Linked DNA regions of Glaciimonas sp. CA11.2. Each later gene encodes a partner of the first gene's protein in a complex. Links are inferred from orthologs where the notes say so. Each region holds a gene or a part of one and is shown on either strand. Other genes may lie near its edges.

Evidence for each region. Proteins that work in one complex are often made in the same cells at the same time.
Region 2: the proteins of RGU75_RS18295 (region 1) and RGU75_RS03665 are in contact, whole or in part, in a cryo-EM structure (PDB 8ZAL), measured with the Escherichia coli proteins. The link is inferred for Glaciimonas sp. CA11.2 from one-to-one orthologs.

The regions. Positions count from the first base shown.
Region 1 is NZ_JAVIWL010000001.1:4,215,084-4,220,058, forward strand. What follows is about bases 769-3,768. They hold RGU75_RS18295 (HlyD family efflux transporter periplasmic adaptor subunit), read right to left. Parts: upstream 2,893-3,768; coding sequence 1,645-2,892; downstream 769-1,644. Other genes in these bases: RGU75_RS18290 (DHA2 family efflux MFS transporter permease subunit), read right to left, coding at 769-1,539; RGU75_RS18300 (efflux transporter outer membrane subunit), read right to left, coding at 2,889-3,768. In the rest of the region: more of RGU75_RS18290, read right to left, coding at 1-768; more of RGU75_RS18300, read right to left, coding at 3,769-4,442; RGU75_RS18305 (MarR family transcriptional regulator), read right to left, coding at 4,538-4,975. UniProt on the Escherichia coli protein: Part of the tripartite efflux system EmrAB-TolC, which confers resistance to antibiotics such as CCCP, FCCP, 2,4-dinitrophenol and nalidixic acid. EmrA is a drug-binding protein that provides a physical link between EmrB and TolC.
Region 2 is NZ_JAVIWL010000001.1:857,888-862,654, reverse strand. What follows is about bases 1,143-3,934. They hold RGU75_RS03665 (TolC family outer membrane protein), read right to left. Parts: upstream 3,283-3,934; coding sequence 2,002-3,282; downstream 1,143-2,001. Other genes in these bases: RGU75_RS03655 (protein-L-isoaspartate O-methyltransferase), read right to left, coding at 3,856-3,934; RGU75_RS03660 (rhodanese-like domain-containing protein), read right to left, coding at 3,396-3,719; RGU75_RS03670 (TetR family transcriptional regulator), read left to right, coding at 1,143-1,726. Also shown: RGU75_RS03675 (efflux RND transporter periplasmic adaptor subunit), read right to left, coding at 1-821; more of RGU75_RS03670, read left to right, coding at 1,091-1,142; more of RGU75_RS03655, read right to left, coding at 3,935-4,521; RGU75_RS03650 (hypothetical protein), read right to left, coding at 4,737-4,767. UniProt on the Escherichia coli protein: Outer membrane channel, which is required for the function of several efflux systems such as AcrAB-TolC, AcrEF-TolC, EmrAB-TolC and MacAB-TolC. These systems are involved in export of antibiotics and other toxic compounds from the cell.

The sequences.
Region 1 (4,975 bases):
AGTTGACCGTATAGGCTTGGTTAACCACACTAGCGCTACTAAAAATAAAAACAAGATCGCTGATATCCAAAAAATGTCTGTAGCACCTTTTGTGCTGGCTTCAACTGTCATCAATCTGTCGATAACAGCATATGCACCTTGCGGAGACATTCCTTGCGCGGTCAGGCCGTGGACAGCATCTACAAAGGCCGCATTTGTTGGTCCACTATGTTCCGATAATTGTGAATAGTGCAGCGCTGTACGGCGATCCCAAAAAGTACTAGTGACCGACGTTCCAATCCCACCAAACATGATTCGAACAAAGTTTGACAGACCCGCAGCCGCTGGAATTTTGTCAGGCGGTTGACCTGACAAGATAATCGACGTCAAAGGGATAAAGAACATTGCCATCGCAGCACCCTGAATCACCGTGGGAATCATTAGCCGCATGGTATCAACATTCTGTGTAAATCCTGCGCGCATAAAGAACACTAACGCGAAGATCAGGAACGCTGCAGACGCCACCCAACGTGCATCAATTTTAGGTAATAATTTACCAATCAACGGGGACAATATGATCGCAAAAATACCTACGGGTGCCATGACTTCACCCGCCAGTGTGGCGGTATATCCAAGCTGCGTTTGCAACCATAGCGGCAGAATCACCAAGCTACCAAAGAACAGGCCATAACCGACTGAGATTGCGATCACGCCGCCGCTGAAGTTGCGACTTTTGAATAGCGATAAGTCAACGACTGGATGCTTACTGCCTAGTTCCCAAATCACAAAATAGATGAAGGAGACTACCGCTACCGCAGTCAGAATCACAATTTGTCCGGAGTTGAACCAATCCAGCTCCTTGCCTTTATCCAGCATGATTTGTAGCGATCCCACCCAGACTACAAGAAGCCCTAGACCGACCGCATCAATAGGTAGCTTGCGGGTCGCAGATTCACGTGTTTTATAGATAGACCATGTTGCCCAAGCGGCAAATACACCGATTGGAATGTTGATATAAAAAATCCATGGCCAAGTGTAATTGTCGGAAATCCAGCCGCCTAACAGCGGCCCCATGATGGGCGCTACAAGCGTCGTCATCCCCCAGAACGCCAGGGCCATTCCGCTTTTTGAGGGCTTATAACTCCCTAGTAATAGCGATTGGGATAACGGAATCATTGGTCCAGCAACAGCGCCCTGCAAAACCCGTGCTGCAATCAACACTTCCATGCTTGGCGCGAGCCCGCACAGCGTTGATGACAGGATAAACAGGATAATTGAGGTGATAAATAATCGGACCTGACCAAAGCGCTGGGTCAACCAGCCGGTCAGCGGAACCGAAATTGCATTCGCAACCGCGAACGAAGTGATAACCCATGTTCCTTGTTGCGGGGAGACGCCCAAATCTCCCGAGATAGCAGGGATAGAGACGTTTGCAATCGACGAGTCGAGTACGTTCATGAACACGGCTAGCGACAAGGCTACCGTGCCAAGAACCAGTTTTCCACCCGTTAACGGTTGCAAGGGTTGCAACGGCTGATGTGGTCGGTTAGGGGAACTCATGCATGCATTCCGGTTCGGTTATTGTACAAAATACGCCATGAATTTTCTGAAAAGTGATGCGCTTAGAGATATTAGAAATTTGCATGGCGCCAGATGTCACAGGTTTCAATGTGCAGCAACGGCAGGATTCGGTGCGTTATTGGCGGCGATAATATCGCTAATAATCGCATCGGCTTCCTGGCCAGATTTGTCGAATACTTCGGTTTTGTAAGCAGGCACAGTCCTGGCTGCGGAGCCTGCAGTCAATGAAGTTCCTTCGGTTTTAGCGATATCGACCTTCACATCCATTGAGACGCCGATCCGTAGTGGATGGGATTCCAGATCTTTTGGATCGAGGGTGATGCGCACCGGAATACGCTGTACGATTTTGATCCAGTTGCCACTGGCATTTTGTGCTGGTAACAGTGCGAAGGCAGAACCTGTTCCGGCTGCAAGGCCTAAAACTGTTCCGTGATATTCGATCTTCGAGCCGTACAAATCGGACACTAATGTCACCGGTTGACCGATGCGCATATTCGCGATTTGCACTTCCTTAAAATTGGCATCTACCCATAATGCATTCAGCGGCACAATTGATAACAACGTCGTTCCGGCGGCTACACGCTGGCCGACTTGTACTGAACGTTTCGCAATGTAGCCGGTGATTGGCGCCGGCAATGTTGTCCGTGCGAAGTTCAGGTACATGGTGCGCACCTGAGCTGCAGCGTGCAGCACATTTGGATGTTGCGCCACTGTTGTCTTGTCAGTCAGTACGCGATTGGATGCGAGCTGTTCGCTGGTCGCTAATAGTGCCGCATCGGCAGCTTGAACGGCAACTTTTGCATGCTCCAACTCTTCCTTGGATACAGCACCTGTGGCGATTAATTGCTGACGGCGGGCCAAATCAGCGCGTGCTTTTTCAACGTCCGCACGACGTGCTGTGACGTTTGCGTTCAAGGCGCTGTTATTGACAAACAATGTACGTACTTCGCGCACAGTTTGTGCCAGTTGGGCTTCCGATTGGTCGAGTGCAACTTTGGCATCCGCTTGATCCAATTTGATGAGAGGTACGCCCGCAGTGACCAATTCGGTGTCGTCGGCATTGATCGCAATGACAGTACCGCTAACCTGAGGCGTGACCTGCACTACGTTTCCTGAGACATACGCGTCGTCGGTACTTTCGAAGTGACGAGCAAAGATCACCCACCAAATGCCATACGCAATCAATAAAATCAAAAGAAGGACGGTAAAAGCGATGAGAAGTCCACGGCGCTTGCCTTTGGTCTCAATTGGCTGTTCGACGTCAGGCACGCCAGCACTGGCGGGAGGTGCAGCATTGTTAGAGTCTTGCGGAGTTTGATTAGGTGTATTCATGACGCTGCATTCACAAGAGGTGGACGGTTTGACAATGGATTATTGCTGCTGGTTTTTTTTGCATCGGTAGTGCTGATCGCCGCTGGGGACAGCCCTTCAGTGTTGGCATCAAAACCACCACCTAATGACTTGATCAGACCTATCCTCAAATCAGCGCGACGGGCAAGCGTATCGAGCTCGAATTTGCGCTGTGAGAGATAGGTGATTTGCGTGGCTACAACTTGGAGCATGTTGGCAGTACCAACTTGCTGGCGTTGCTGCGCGAGCTTCATGCCACGCTCAGCAGCCTGAGTTGCTGCGGCCTGATTATTTTTTTCAATCTCAGCTGCCCGCAACGACTGTACCTGATCCGAGACTTCGTGCAGTGCATCGGTGAGGGCTTTGTTATAGGTTGCAACGGCACCGTCGTAAGCGGCAACACGGCCTTTCAACTGAGCACGCAACGCGCCGCCTTCAAATATTGGCAAGTGAATAGCGGGACCGATTCCATTGACCATACTACTTTTGCTTAAAAAGTTGGTCCAGCCCAAACTTGAAAGTCCGATCATCGCCGATAAATTGACGTTTGGATAGAACTCAGTTTTTGCCACTTTAATATCGCTTTGAGCGGCTTCGACTTGCCAGCGTGCAGCCACAATATCAGCGCGTCGCCCGAGTAATCCCATTGGCAACTGGTCGGGCAGAGTGATAGCTGTTTCTGCTGGCAGTGATGGTTGGGGAATCAGCAAACCACGGTCTGGTCCTTGCCCGAGCAGCGCCGCCAATTGGTTGCGGGTCAAGGCAATGGCTTCATTCCATTGAGCGTGTTCGGAGAGTAAATTGGCTACTTGTAAGCGACTTTGTTGATTGTCGCTTTGCGTATCAAGGCCGGCAGCAAAACGTTGTTGCGTCAAACGGTCTAACTGATCGCGTAAAGCTAATTGTTGATTGGTTAAATCCAGCTGCGCATATTGTCTTGCCAATTGAATCCATGCCTTGGCGACTGCGGTGGTCAGCATGAGACGCGAAGCATAATGTTCAGCCTCTGCTGCTTTACTTTGAGACAGCGCAGACCGCAATTCCGCGCCATGTTTATCCCAAAAGTCAAGATCATACGAAAAGTTCAGCGCCAATTCATTATCCGTTACGTACGCGCCACCAAATGGTGGTGGATAGATGCTGTTTTCAGTGAATCGTTGGCGCGTGGATGAAAAGCTGGCTCCAACCTGTGGCTTGGAACTTGCACCCGCTGCTTCAACCATTGCGTGTGCCGCTGCGACACGGGCTGCTGCGACTTGCAGATCTGGGTTACCGGCCAAAGCTTCATCAGTGAGTTGTTGTAGCGGAGCGCCGCCAATACTCGTTACCCACGAAGCGTCAGGCCATTGGCCACCTTGGTCTGGAAGCGATGTCGCAGTGGCATAGTCGGCCGCGGTATTGGAGTGAGCACTTGTTTGAATACCGCTCATATTGGCACAAGCCGACAAAAGGATAGCGGTCACAGAGATAGCGAGGCGCTGCAGGCGCATGGAGGATAATGCGGGTCGAAAAGAATTAGGAAGAGTGTTCATTGGAATGATTTGTTTAGCTGCATTCGTTGATGATGGCATTTTTAGAGAAGATGTCACGTAGGCAATAATTGCCGGATTAATTTTTTGTTGTCTGGTCAATGAATTTTCACGGCTGGATTTTGTGGGTTATTTGCCAGCACACGTCGCAATAGGGACTTTAAAAAACCGATCTCTTCTGGGGTAAATCCAACAAAATGTTGATTTAGTACATCACAAAAAACCGACGGTATCTTTTTTGCCAGTTCTGCACCGTCATCGGTAAGCCCCAACTTTACTAAACGCCGATCTTGCGGGCATGGCTCACGCAGGATCAGCCCACGCGACGCCAACCTATCAATCATCCGCTTCATCGAAGCCGCATCGGTGTACGTTTCTCTGGTTAAGTCTGCGGCTGTTAAATACTTCCCGGTGGAAAGCATTAATAAAATGGCTCCCTGCGCGTGTGTTATGCCAAATTTGCTTAATAAATCGTCTGAGCTTTTCATCAGCATAGTGCGCGAGCGCGCTAATAAGTAGCCGATGCTATCTTCGAT
Region 2 (4,767 bases), 3.4 Mb from region 1 along the record:
CCGGTAGTCGGGTCAACCGTCAGATCCGAAAATAGTAATTTGCCGCTTTGTGGGTAAGTGCTACCGTCTTCCGTGACCAGTGTGACTTTCGCCTGTCCTTTGCCGACGCTTTGCAATTGACCGTTTTTCAACGCTTGCTGCAGTTTCAATATGTCAGTGCTGGATTGCGTCAAATTGACGTAAATAGGGTCGATCTGCTGTACGGTTGCCAACTGGGTAACTTCGCCTTGCCCAACCAACGCCCCTTCGGTTACCAGCGCGCGACCGATACGGCCGGAAATCGGCGAATTGACCGTGGCATAACCAAGGTTGAGGCTAGCAGTCTGGCGTGCGGCCTTGGCAGAAGCAACATCAGCCGCGGCTTGTTTTTGTAACGCTACCGCGTCGTCATAATCTTGCTTGCTCACCGCATTGGCTTCTACCAACGGTTTATAACGTTGCGCTTTGAGGGTTGCCTGAGTCAGATTGGCGTCTGCTTTTGCCAATGCTGCTTGCGTGCTCTCAAAGGTTGCCTGTAACTGCGCAGGGTCAATGCGGAACAAAATTTGACCGGCTTTCACGTCGCTTCCTTCGACAAAGTTACGCTTGAGAATAATGCCGGCGGCGCGCGCACGCACTTCTGCAATGCGGGTCGCTTCCAGGCGGCCTGGCAACTCTGAGGACAGCGCGAGGCGTTCAGGCGCGATACTAATAATCGATACTTCCGCAGGCGGCGGTGCGCCTGGCGCATCTGGTTTCTTACCGCAAGCGGCAACCGCTGACAATACTGCTATGGCTAACGCTATCCGCGTAAAACGATATAGTGAGTTGACTGAATTCATAAAATTTCTCGCACAAAAAGTGAATAAGTATCGTGAATAAGTACGGCAAAAGTACGTTAAATAAGTACCGGTCATGCTGAGGGTGGTGCGGAGTTGACGTTGACCAAAATACGGAATGTAAAGCGCCGGGCTACTATATGGTCCTGACGCTTCAAGTTAGTCGGCAAGACGCCGCGGATGTGCTATTATACATACATTCATGAATGTATGTGTTGTTCGTGGCAAAAATGTTGCACCTGCACACTACATCGGTTCGGAGATAAATAAAAATGGCAAGATGTACAAAAGAAGAAGCGCTGGAAACGCGCTCACGCATTTTGGATGCAGCGGTAGACGTATTTTATGCGCAAGGTGTAGCGCATACTTCCCTTGCCGACGTAGCCAATGCCGCCGGTGTTTCTCGTGGTGCAATTTATTGGCACTTCACCAATAAAAGTGATTTATTCAATACGATGTGTGAGCGCGTCCATCTGCCGATGGAAGCGCTGATTCGTAACAGTGCTGAAGAGAGTTCAATTGACCCACTCGGACAATTCCGAAGCTGGTGCTTATTTGCATTGGGCGAGGGTGTCAACAACGTACAGACGCGTAAGATTTTTGCCACGATTTTGCATAAGTGCGAATTTGTCGATCCAATGGATCCTATCTATATGCGCCAGCAAGAATGCTTTCTGGAGGGGCGCATCAATATTCAACGTATTTTGCGATTTGCAGTGGCAAAAGGGCAATTGCCGCGCAATCTTGATACCACCTTGGCCGCGATTACGGTGCAGGCGCTGTTGTCAGGGGTACTGGATAATTGGTTGTTCAGCCCAGATAGCTTTGATTTGGGTGAGCAAGCAGTCAACATTGTTGATCTTTGTATCCACGCCTTAAAAACTGCACCCACTTTGGAAAAAATTTGATCTGAAGCAGATCCGAGGATTTGCTTCAATCAAAGTCGCTTCATGATGTAAATAATTCATTACTCTAGATTAATCGTGGAGTTCTGAATCAGATAAAGTTGGCATGAAGGTCGAAAAGGTTTGCAACGCTTATCTGCGACAGCAGTGACCTATATTTCTGGATATTTAAAGCTGCGAGCGCCAATGAAATGATGCACTGCTGAATGTCAGTGATCTTTCTGCGACTGGTACTGCGATCAGCTTCGTGACGCGTTTATAAGGCCCAAGTGCTATGTCTAATAATAAACGGGGACCAACAATGTATTAACCTGTACCAGGTCGTTTTCTTTCAGAGCGCCGGTTGCAGCTTTCAGTTTTAGGCCATTCATCAACGTATCGTAACGTACCTTAGCCAAATCACGGCGGGTGGAAAACAACTGTTGCTCCGCATTCAATACGTCAATATTGATACGTACCCCGACCTGATAGCCTAGCTTATTCGAGTCCAGCGAGGACTGGCTGGAAATTTCTGCCGCTTCCAATGCTTTTATCTGCGCCAATCCGTTACTTACTCCTAAATAGGCCTGGCGCGCGTTCAACGCTGCCGTCCTGCGGGCATACTCAAGATCGGATCGTGCTTTGTCTTCCAGTGCGACTGCCTGTTTTACTTCGCTGTTAACCGATCCGCCTGAGTACAGCGGAATCGTCCATTGCACGCCTATCGCATTAGATGTGCCTGAACCATTCGAAAATTGGTTATTGTTGCCATTAATATTAGAGAAATTACGGCTTGCGACCAGATCAACAGTAGGTAAATGTCCGGCGCGCTTTAACTTGATTTGGCGTTTTGCCGCTTCAAGCGAAATTTGCTGGCCCAAAACGCTGTAATTTTGTTGTTCTGCAATGCCAACCCAAGGCGTAATTTGCGCAGGTTCCGGGGCACTGAGCTTGACGCTAGGACGCAATGTCGCCAGCGGCGCGGGTGCTTGACCGCTGATTTGTTGTAACGTGCTGCGTGCAACTTCCAGATTGTTATTTGCCGCGATTTCTTGTGCTAGTACCAGATCAAAGCTGGCTTGCGCTTCGTTGGTATCGGTAATAGTCGCGCTGCCAATTTCAAAATTGCGTTTAGCGGAGGCTAATTGCTCTGCGATGGCGCTTTCTTGCGCTTTTAGAAAGGTCAGCACGTCTTGCGCTGCCAATACATCAAAGTAAGCTTGTCCGACGCGCAATATCAAATCTTGCTCGGCCTGAAAAAATGTAACTTCGCTGCCAGCAACGGAGAGTTTTGCTTGTTCATATTGCTCCCAATTCGCAGGACGATAAAGCGGCTGAATTAATTGCAGAGCATATTCGTTGGTGCTCTTATTCCAGTTATCCCCTGATCGATTGTAAGCCCCACTTAGTCCAATTTGCGGCAACAGACCTGCACGACCCTGAACACTGGTTTCCCGGCCAGCCGTTAATGCATAACGGGCACTTGTATAAATTGCATCATTAGCAAGCGCTTGATGATAGGTTTGCACCAGATCAAGTGCCTGTGAATTAAAAGACGATAAAGCGCCGACCACTAGCATCAGTCCGCCTAGCAAATTGCCATGGCGCTGACGCATCAACTTTGCTTTCGATTTCGGTAGCCGGAGTGCGCCTGAGGCAAGCGGGGCCGCTGATGCAAAAAGATTGCGCGCTTTCAATAGACCGGCATAGTGCTGTCGACCTGTTGCGCCCATGCATGCATCCCGCCCGTTAGGTTAATGACATTGGTGAAGTGATTGCGCTCCAAAAATGCCGCTACGGACATACTGCGCGCGCCATGATGGCAAATACAAACGACCTGCTGATCTTCTTCCAGTTCATTGAGGCGAGCTGGAATGGTTTGCATTGGCATTAATTGTGAATCGGCAATATGACAAGTCTCATATTCCCACGGTTCACGAACATCTAGTAACAAAGGCGTTGGACGGTCCGGATCGGCGATCCAGGCAGCTAATTCAGGGGCGGTAAGATGTTGCATCGTATGCTCGTCGGTGAGTTTGCTGGGTCAGAACTTAACATCGGGATGGAAAGTCAGAAGCTGAAATGAGGGTTTGAAATCAAAATCTCAATTAATTTAATTGAAGTTAATTTAACTGAGGATCACACTGTAAAAATCAGAATTTAAAATGAGAGTGCGGTGCTGCATCGCGTAGAGACCGAACATTTGTCTCAAACAAATTGCGGGTATCGTAAGCGGTGTCTGAAATACGGGTAATCACCTGCGCAGTCATTACTGGCGCTTCACCAATGATCGCGATGATGCGACCGGCAACCTTTAGTTGCTCAAGAAAAGCGACCGGTAGCGACGGCAGGGAACCTGAAATCACGATGACGTCGTAAGTTGTCTCTTTGCCTTCGAGCCATCCCTGCGCGCCGTTCCCTTCTACTACCTCGACGTTACGCACGCCATAGGCACTCAAATTCTTTTCGGCGAAAGCTTTCAGCTCCGCATCTATTTCTACAGTGACAACATGGCGTGCTTTATGGGCCAGCAATGCCGCCATGTAGCCTGATCCAGTACCGATTTCCAAAACGCTCTCGTGTTTTTTGACGGCAGCTTCCTGAAGCAGGCGCGCTTCGACCTTCGGTGACAGCATGCATTCCCCGCTATCGCCCGGCAAAGGAATTTCAGTATCGCTGAAAGCCAGGCTTTTATATGCCGCTTGTACGAATTCTTCGCGCCGCACGACCGTCAACAGGTCGAGAATGTCCAGCTCCAGCACATTCCAGGGACGGATTTGCTGTTCGATCATATTGAAACGTGCTTGTTCGATATTCATGGCGAAGGGTCAATAACGGGATAAAGACGTTATTCTATCAAGGACGACCTTAAAAACCTACTGTACGGGTTATTTTTGCGCCTTCTTGCCGTATATCGTCACCTTTGCAAGGTGCGACCGACTTTGGCCAGAATTTTTAATCCGAATATTCACTTTGTGCCAAGTCTATAGCGTCAGGAGATTAGCCATATAAGGCTAATAATGACCATTTACGGTTAAAATGCGGCTTTGATGTAGTGAGCGACT